Linked DNA regions of Sporichthya brevicatena. The protein of the gene in region 1 interacts with the protein of each later gene in a pairwise test. Links are inferred from orthologs where the notes say so. Each region holds a gene or a part of one and is shown in the gene's direction. Other genes may lie near its edges.

Region 1 (4,247 bases):
GAGTTTCTGTCAGATGCTCCAACGGCGGTACCAGGGGCAGCTCGACGAGCGCGCCGACCAGTACATCGAGTTCGCCGTCGACGGCGCCAAGCGGATGCAGCAGCTGATCAACGACCTGCTCGCCTTCTCCCGCGTCGGTCGGTTCACCGACGCGATGGTCCCGGTCGACACCGCCGAGGTCGCCCGGCGCGCGGCGGACGCCCTCGACCAGACCCGCGAGGAGGCGGGCGCCGAGATCGAGATCGGCGAGCTGCCGACGGTGCCGGGCGACGAGGCGCTGCTGACCCAGGTGTTCCAGAACCTGATCGGCAACGCGATCAAGTTCCGCGCCCCCGAGCGGCCCGCCCGGATCCGGGTCAGCGCCGAACGCGAGGGGGAGTTCTGGCACTTCCGGTGCGAGGACAACGGGATCGGGATCGACCCCCAGTACGCCGAGCGGATCTTCGTGATCTTCCAACGGCTGCACAGCAAGGATCAGTACACGGGGACCGGCATCGGCCTGTCCCTGTGCAAGAAGATCGTCGAGTACCACGGTGGGCGGATCTGGCTGGACACCGATCGGAACGGTGCCCCGGGCAGTGTCGTGCACTGGACCCTGCCGGTGGAGCCGGCGCCCGTCAGCACGGCGGCCGCGATCGCAGCCGCCAACGGAGAGGTGTGAGTGATGGTGGCCGACCTGATCGAGGTCCTGCTGGTCGAGGACGACCCCGGTGACGTGCTGATGACGCGCGAGGCCTTCGCCGACAACAAGGTGAAGAACAACCTCAACGTGGTCACCGACGGCGTGGAGGCCCTGGCCTTCCTCCGGCGGGAGGGCAAGTACGCCGACGCCCCGTACCCCGACCTGATCCTGCTCGACCTCAACCTGCCGAAGAAGGACGGGCGGGAGGTCCTCGCCGAGATCAAGGCGGACGAGAAGCTCGCGCACATCCCGGTGGTGGTCCTGACCACCTCGGGCGCGAACGAGGACATCCTCTCGAGCTACCGGCTCCACGCGAACGCGTACGTGACCAAGCCGGTCGACTTCGAGCAGTTCATCCGGGTCGTCCGGCAGATCGACGACTTCTTCGTCGGTGTGGTGAAACTGCCTCGGCCGTGACGATCACCGCTGGATAGCATCGGTGGCCGCCCCGCGGCCGTCGTGGGAGCACCGAACCAGTCACCGAACAACAGGTCAGGAGTTCATCGTGTCCGAGGTCAGCATCACCGTTGCCGGAGCGCAGCGATCGGTGCCGGCCGGGACGACGGCCGCCGACCTGTTCGCCGAGGACCGGGCCGTCATCGCGGCGAAGGTGAACGGTGTCGCCCGGGACCTCACCCACGTCGTGGACGCCGGGGACGAGGTCGAGGGCATCCGCAACGACTCCCCGGAGGGTCTCGCGATCGTCCGGCACTCGTGCGCCCACGTTCTCGCCCAGGCGGTCCAGGAGCTGTTCCCCGAGGCGAAGCTCGGCATCGGTCCGCCGATCGAGAACGGGTTCTACTACGACTTCGACGTCAAGAACCCGTTCACCCCGGAGGACCTCAAGCGCCTCGAGAAGCGCATGCAGGAGTTGGTGAAGGAGCGTCAGACCTTCAGCCGGCGCGAGGTTTCCGACGACGACGCACGCACTGAGCTGGCGACCGAGCCGTACAAGCTCGAGCTGATCGGCCTCAAGGGCAGCGGCGGGGAGGCGGCCGAGGGCGCGAACGTCGAGGTCGGCGCCGGCCAGCTCACCATCTACGACAACCACCGCAAGGACGGGTCGCTGGCGTGGAAGGACCTCTGCCGGGGTCCGCACGTCCCGACCACCGGGCACATCCCCGCGTTCAAGCTCATGCGCAGCGCCGCTGCGTACTGGCGGGGGAGTGAGAAGAACCCGCAGCTGCAGCGGGTCTACGGCACCGCGTGGGACACCCGCGATGCGCTGAAGGACTACCAGACCCGGCTCGAGGAGGCCGCCAAGCGCGACCACCGCAAGCTCGGCGTCGAGCTCGACCTGTTCTCGTTCCCGGACGAGATCGGGTCCGGCCTCGCGGTCTTCCACCCGAAGGGCGGCGTGATCCGCCGCGTGATGGAGGACTACTCGCGGCAGCGGCACGTCGAGGCGGGCTACGAGTTCGTCAACACCCCGCACATCACCAAGGGGCACCTGTTCGAGGTCTCCGGGCACCTCGACTGGTACGCCGAGGGCATGTTCGCGCCGATGGAGATGGACGGCGCGGACTACTACCTCAAGCCGATGAACTGCCCGTTCCACAACCTGATCTTCCGCAGCCGCGGGCGTTCCTACCGCGAGCTGCCGCTGCGGCTGTTCGAGTTCGGCACCGTGTACCGGAACGAGAAGTCCGGTGTGGTGCACGGCCTCACCCGGGCCCGCGGATTCACCCAGGACGACGCGCACATCTACTGCACCCGCGAGCAGATGCGGGACGAGCTGATCTCGACTTTGCGCTTCGTGCTCGATCTGCTCCGCGACTACGGCCTCGACGACTTCTACCTCGAGCTCTCGACGAAGGACCCGGTGAAGTTCGTCGGCACCGACGAGGACTGGGAGGAGGCGACCGAGGTCCTGCGCGAGGTCGCGCTCTCCGAGGGCCTCGAGCTCGTCATGGACCCGGGCGGGGCGGCGTTCTACGGCCCGAAGATCTCGGTCCAGGCCAAGGACGCGATCGGCCGCACCTGGCAGATGTCGACCATCCAGCTCGACTTCAACCTGCCCGAGCGGTTCGAGCTCGAGTTCCAGTCCGGCGACGGCACCCGCCAGCGGCCGGTCATGATCCACCGCGCGCTGTTCGGCTCGATCGAGCGCTTCTTCGGCGTCCTCGTCGAGCACTACGCGGGCGCGTTCCCTCCCTGGCTCGCGCCGGTCCAGGTCGTCGGCATCCCGATCGGTGACGCGCACGTCCCGCACCTGCGCGAGGTCGTGGCGCAGCTGACGGCGCAGGGGATCCGCGCCGAGGTCGACGAGGCCGACGACCGGATGCAGAAGAAGATCCGCAACGCCCAGAAGCAGAAGATCCCCTTCATGCTGCTCGCGGGCGACGAGGACGTCGAGGCGGGTGCGGTCTCGTTCCGCTACCGCAACGGCGAGCAGAAGAACACCGTCCCGGTGGCTGATGCCGTCGCCGAGATCGTCGCCGCGGTCCGCGACCGCATTCAGGTCTGATGGGGGGTCAGGAACAGGGAGCGCCGGCGCCGGAGGAGCAGGACGGCGTCGGCATCGCGGACTCGTTCGCGCGCCTGTGGACCCCGCACCGGATGGCCTACATCAAGGGCGAGAACCGGGCGGAGGGCACCGAGGCCGCGGGCTGCCCGTTCTGCCGGATCCCGAGCCTCGACGACGCCGAGGGCCTGATCCTGCGGCGGGGGAAGTCGGCCTACGTCGTCCTGAACCTGTACCCGTACAACCCCGGGCACCTGATGATCGTCCCGTTCCGGCACGTCGCGGACTACGCGGACCTGACCGCCGCGGAGTCGGCCGAGGTCGCCGAGTTGACCCGGCAGGCCCTGGTCGCGCTGCGCACCGCCACGGGGGCGCACGGCTTCAACGTCGGCATGAACCTGGGCACGGTGGCGGGCGCGGGCATCGCGGCGCACCTCCACCAGCACGTGGTCCCGCGCTGGGGTGGCGACACGAACTTCATGCCGGTCGTCGGGCACACCAAGGTGCTGCCGCAGCTCCTCGGCGACACCCGCACCGTGCTCACCGAGGCCTGGCCGGCCGACGACACCGCGTCCTGGGGCTCCTGACCCGTCCGGGTGAGATCGGGCCGACGTTCACCCGGCTGTTACGGCGTCGTCACGGCGCGGTCCTACGCTGAGCTCGACGACGACGGAAGGGGGGAAGCCGCCGTGGCCGCCTGGACGCTGAGTCCGCTCGACATCTCGTTCCTGAGTCTGGAGTCGCCCGCGACGCCGATGACCATCGGCGCCGTTGCGGTGCTCGACGCCGCCGACGTCGACTCGGCCACCCTCCTCGCCCTGCTGCGCGAGCGGGCGGCCGTCATCCCACGCCTGCGCCGCCGGCTGCGCTCGGAACTGTTCCCGGTGGTCGGCGCGAGCTGGGTCGAGGACCCGGATTTCCGCGTCGAGCAGCACGTGCGTCTGCACCACGCGGTGGGCTCGGGCGAGCCCGCGGAGCTGAACGCCTGGGTCGCGCGCACGATGGCCACGCAGCTCGACCGGAACCGCCCGCTGTGGGAGGTCCACCTCCTCGACGGCCTCGCCGACGGACGCGCGGGGCTCCTGTTCAAGGTGCACCACG
Region 2 (4,123 bases), on another replicon or contig:
TGGCCGTGGGGGGCTCAAGCGCCTGCCGGCCCGCACCGGCCTCTACTACCGCCAGGTCGTCGCGGAGCTGCGCAAGGTCATCTGGCCGACGCGCAAGGAGCTGATCACCTACACCGCGGTGGTCATGGTGTTCGTCACGATCATGATCGCGTACGTCTCCGTGCTGGACCTGGGCTTCAGCAAGGCAGTGCTCAAGATCTTCGGGTAGGCCCCCTGCCCGACCTGCTCCACCGCTGACATCTCGAAAGGCTCTCCTGTGTCCGACTCGCCCCACAGCTTCGACGACGCCTCCGTCGCGGAGGACGCCGCCGACGTCTCGGCCGACGTCGAGGGAGCTGAGGCGGTCGAGGAGTCGGCCGCTCCCGAGACGGCCGACACCGACACCGACGGCGACACCGGCGGCGACACCGCGGCCCCCGAGGTGACCTTCGAGAGCGCCGAGGCGCCCGCCGAGGGTCCCAAGGAGGACGAGGAGGACCTCGACCCGGTCGAGGAGTTCCGCCGCGCGCTCTACGCCGCCCCCGGTGACTGGTACGTCGTGCACTCCTACGCCGGCTACGAGAACCGCGTGAAGGCGAACCTCGAGAACCGCACGGCCAGCCTCAACATGGAGGACTACATCTTCCAGATCGAGGTGCCGCAGGAAGAGGTCGTCGAGATCAAGAACGGCCAGCGCAAGAACGTCCGGCGGAACAAGTTCCCCGGGTACGTGCTGGTCCGGATGGACCTCACCGACGAGTCCTGGTCCGCCGTCCGGCACACCCCGGGCGTCACCGGCTTCGTGGGCCACACGCACGAGCCGTCGCCGCTCACCCTCGACGAGGTCATGAAGATCCTGGCCCCGGAGCCGGCGAAGGCCACGGGCACGAAGGGCGCCGCCGCCGCCAAGATCCAGGTGCTCGACTTCGACATCGGCGACTCGGTCACCGTCATCGACGGTCCGTTCGCCACCCTGCAGGCCACGATTCACGAGATCAACGCCGAGGCCCAGAAGGTCAAGGGTCTGGTGGAGATCTTCGGCCGGGAGACCCCGGTCGAACTGTCCTTCAGCCAGATCCAGAAGAACTGACAGTGGGGGGCTTCGCCCCCCACGCCCCCAACGACCTCCGGGTACAGGCCCGGGCGGAACTCGGAAGCGAAGAAGAAGAACAGATGCCTCCCAAGAAGAAGCTCTCGGCGATCATCAAGCTCCAGATCAAGGCCGGAGCTGCGACGCCGGCGCCGCCGGTCGGCCCTGCGCTGGGTCAGCACGGCGTGAACATCATGGAGTTCTGCAAGGCCTACAACGCGGCCACGGAGAACCAGCGGGGCGACATCGTTCCCGTCGAGATCTCGGTCTACGAGGACCGTTCGTTCACCTTCATCACCAAGACCCCGCCGGCTGCGCGCCTGATCCTCAAGGCCGCCGGGATCGAGAAGGGCTCCGGCGAGCCGCACAAGACCAAGGTCGCCAAGCTCACCCGTGACCAGGTCCGCAGCATCGCCGAGGCGAAGATGCCCGACCTGAACGCGAACGACCTCGACGCCGCGGAGAAGATCATCGCCGGCACCGCCCGTTCCATGGGCATCACCGTCGAGGCCTGAGCAGGACCCGGGCGCCAGCCCGTACGGACCAGCACCACCGCAGCACACCGATCCACGTGGGAGGGCCGCTGCAGCCCGTCGGTACCACGCCTTTTTCCCAGGAGAAGTCATGAAGCGCAGCAAGGCCTACAACAACGCCGCCCCGAAGGTGGACAAGGACAAGCTCTACGCCCCGCTGGACGCCGCGCGGCTGGCGAAGGAGACCTCCACCACCAAGTTCGACTCGACCGTCGAGGTCGCGTTCCGCCTCGGGGTCGACCCCCGCAAGGCCGACCAGATGGTCCGCGGCACCGTGAACCTGCCGCACGGCACCGGCAAGACCGCCCGCGTCCTGGTCCTCGCCAACGGTGACAAGGCCGCCGAGGCCACCGCCGCCGGCGCCGACTACGTCGGCTCGGACGACATGATCGAGCAGATCAGCAAGGGCTGGCTGGACTTCGACGCCGTCGTCGCCACCCCGGACCTGATGGGCAAGGTCGGCCGCCTCGGTCGCGTGCTCGGCCCGCGTGGCCTGATGCCGAACCCGAAGACCGGCACGGTCACGATGGACGTCGCCAAGGCCGTCAACGACATCAAGGGCGGCAAGATCGAGTTCCGCGTCGACAAGCACGCGAACCTGCACTTCATCATCGGCAAGACCTCGTTCTCCGACATTGCGCTGGTCGAGAACTACGCCGCCGCCCTGGACGAGGTGCTCCGGCTCAAGCCGTCCGCCGCCAAGGGCCGCTACCTGCGCAAGGCCGTCTTCTCCACCACGATGGGTCCGGCCATCCCGGTGGACCCGAACAAGGTCCGCAACCTCACGGAGGAGACGGTCGAGGAGACCGTCTGACCTGCGGTTGACCAGGGACTTTGCTCCCTGGATTCCGAAGCACGATCACGATTTGGCCCGGTGCGGAACGCCGCACCGGGCCTTGTCGTCTCAGGAGAGGCAGGCAGACTGGGCCTGCGTCCGACCTGGGAGATGACCGAAACGTGAGTGCGCGCCGTACCCACCGCTTCCGCGCCGCCGCCGTGTCCACGGCGGCCGTCCTCGCCTTCGCCGGCCTGGCCGGCTGCAACGGCTCGGACAGCGCCACCGACCGAGCCGCTGCCGAGCTCGAGTCGATGACGCCGGTGGCCGCGATCCAGAAGGTCGCGGACGCCGCGGCCAAGGACAGCGCCGCCTACACCTTCGAGGTCACCGGTTCCGGGGTCTCGGTGAAGGGCTCCGGCGCGTACCGCGGCGGCGACCGGCCCGCCGCGCGGATGGTCTTCGACTCGATGAAGATGATGGGCATCTCGGTCCCGGCCGGCACCGAGTTCCGCCTGGTCGACGACGTGATGTACCTGAAGATCACCAAGGGTGGTCTGATCCCGGGCCTCGGCACGGACGGCGGCTGGCTCTCCCTGCCGCTGGACGACGCGAAGTCCGAGGGCGCCGACATCGCCGGGATCGACCCGACGATGGCGAACCCGGTGGAGCAACTGCAGAAGATGCTCGACACCCAGGACGTCAGCAAGGTCGGCACCGAGACGATCGACGGCGTCAAGACCACGCACTACCGGGCGAAGATCAACCCCGAGGGCACCGGCACGGTGACCGAGAAGAAGTCCTCGACGCACTCGAACGAGCTCAGCCGCCAGCTGGAGGAGCAGCTCGAGAAGAGCATCAAGGACTCGATGGGCCTGTCCGAGCCCGTCACCGTGGACGCCTGGGTCGACGGCGACTACCGCGCCCGCAAGCTCGCAGTGACGCTGCCGATGGCCGGCGAGTTCAAGATGACGATGAAGTTCACCGACTTCGGCTCGGACGTGAAGGTCGACGTCCCGGCGGACGCGAAGAAGTTCGACGTCGGGGCCCTGCTGTCCGACGCGCTCGGCGGCAAGCTGGAGGACGCCTTCGGCGGGGACCTCGCGAAGCAGTTCGGGGAGGACTTCGACAAGCAGATCTCGGAGCAGCTGGAGCGCTCGCTGGGCGAGAACTTCTCCTCGGACCTGTCCGAGCAGTTCGCCGAGCGGCTCCGCGAGCAGATGGAACAGATGAGCTCCGGCGGCGGCCGCGCCAGCTGATCACACACCCACGAACGCACTGATCACCCGCTCGTCGCACGCTCGACGCACGCTCACAACACGCTTCTCGCACGCTGAGCAGGACCGGGGCCGCGGGGTCGTTTTGACCCGCGGCCCGTTCGGTCCGTACGCTGGCGGCAGCCAAAGACCGCAGGTTGTCATTTCGGTGACCGAAGGCCCCGTACTCCGGGCGGCCCGCGCAGGTGACGCCAGGTGATTCCACCTGGATGGGTAAGGGGGTTCGTCCTTCTGCCCGTGGGACTTCCGCGCCCCGGCCTGCGCCGGGGCGTTTCGTGTGTCCGGACCCGGAACGGACCTGCGGTCGCTCCCGAAGGAAGGAGGGCCATGGCCCGGCCCGACAAGGCATCCGCGGTGGCGGAGCTGACGGACGCGTTCCGCAACTCCAACGCGGCGGTGCTGACCGAGTACCGCGGTCTCACCGTGGCACAGCTCAAGGCTCTGCGGCGCAGCCTCTCCGGCAACGCCG

The links. The genes of interacting proteins can lie anywhere in the genome.
Region 2: the proteins of thrS (region 1) and rplA interact in binary tests that used the Escherichia coli proteins (3 or more experiments, as listed by UniProt). The link is inferred for Sporichthya brevicatena from one-to-one orthologs.

Annotation. Positions count from the first base shown.
Region 1 is NZ_BAAAHE010000026.1:7,158-11,404, forward strand. Bases 687-3,666 are described here. They hold thrS (threonine--tRNA ligase), read left to right. Parts: upstream 687-1,184; coding sequence 1,185-3,149; downstream 3,150-3,666. Other genes in these bases: ABD401_RS15660 (response regulator), read left to right, coding at 687-1,099; ABD401_RS15670 (HIT family protein), read left to right, coding at 3,149-3,666. In the rest of the region: ABD401_RS15655 (sensor histidine kinase), read left to right, coding at 1-661; more of ABD401_RS15660, read left to right, coding at 665-686; more of ABD401_RS15670, read left to right, coding at 3,667-3,733; ABD401_RS15675 (wax ester/triacylglycerol synthase family O-acyltransferase), read left to right, coding at 3,836-4,247. UniProt on the Escherichia coli protein: Catalyzes the attachment of threonine to tRNA(Thr) in a two-step reaction: L-threonine is first activated by ATP to form Thr-AMP and then transferred to the acceptor end of tRNA(Thr). The rate-limiting step is amino acid activation in the presence of tRNA.
Region 2 is NZ_BAAAHE010000010.1:38,424-42,546, forward strand. Bases 699-3,554 are described here. They hold rplA (50S ribosomal protein L1), read left to right. Parts: upstream 699-1,693; coding sequence 1,694-2,416; downstream 2,417-3,554. Other genes in these bases: nusG (transcription termination/antitermination protein NusG), read left to right, coding at 699-1,069; rplK (50S ribosomal protein L11), read left to right, coding at 1,153-1,584; ABD401_RS07035 (SCO4651 family lipoprotein), read left to right, coding at 2,560-3,554. In the rest of the region: preprotein translocase subunit SecE, read left to right, coding at 1-208; more of nusG, read left to right, coding at 239-698; more of ABD401_RS07035, read left to right, coding at 3,555-3,636; rplJ (50S ribosomal protein L10), read left to right, coding at 3,982-4,123. UniProt on the Escherichia coli protein: One of the primary rRNA binding proteins, it binds very close to the 3'-end of the 23S rRNA. Forms part of the L1 stalk. It is often not seen in high-resolution crystal structures, but can be seen in cryo_EM and 3D reconstruction models.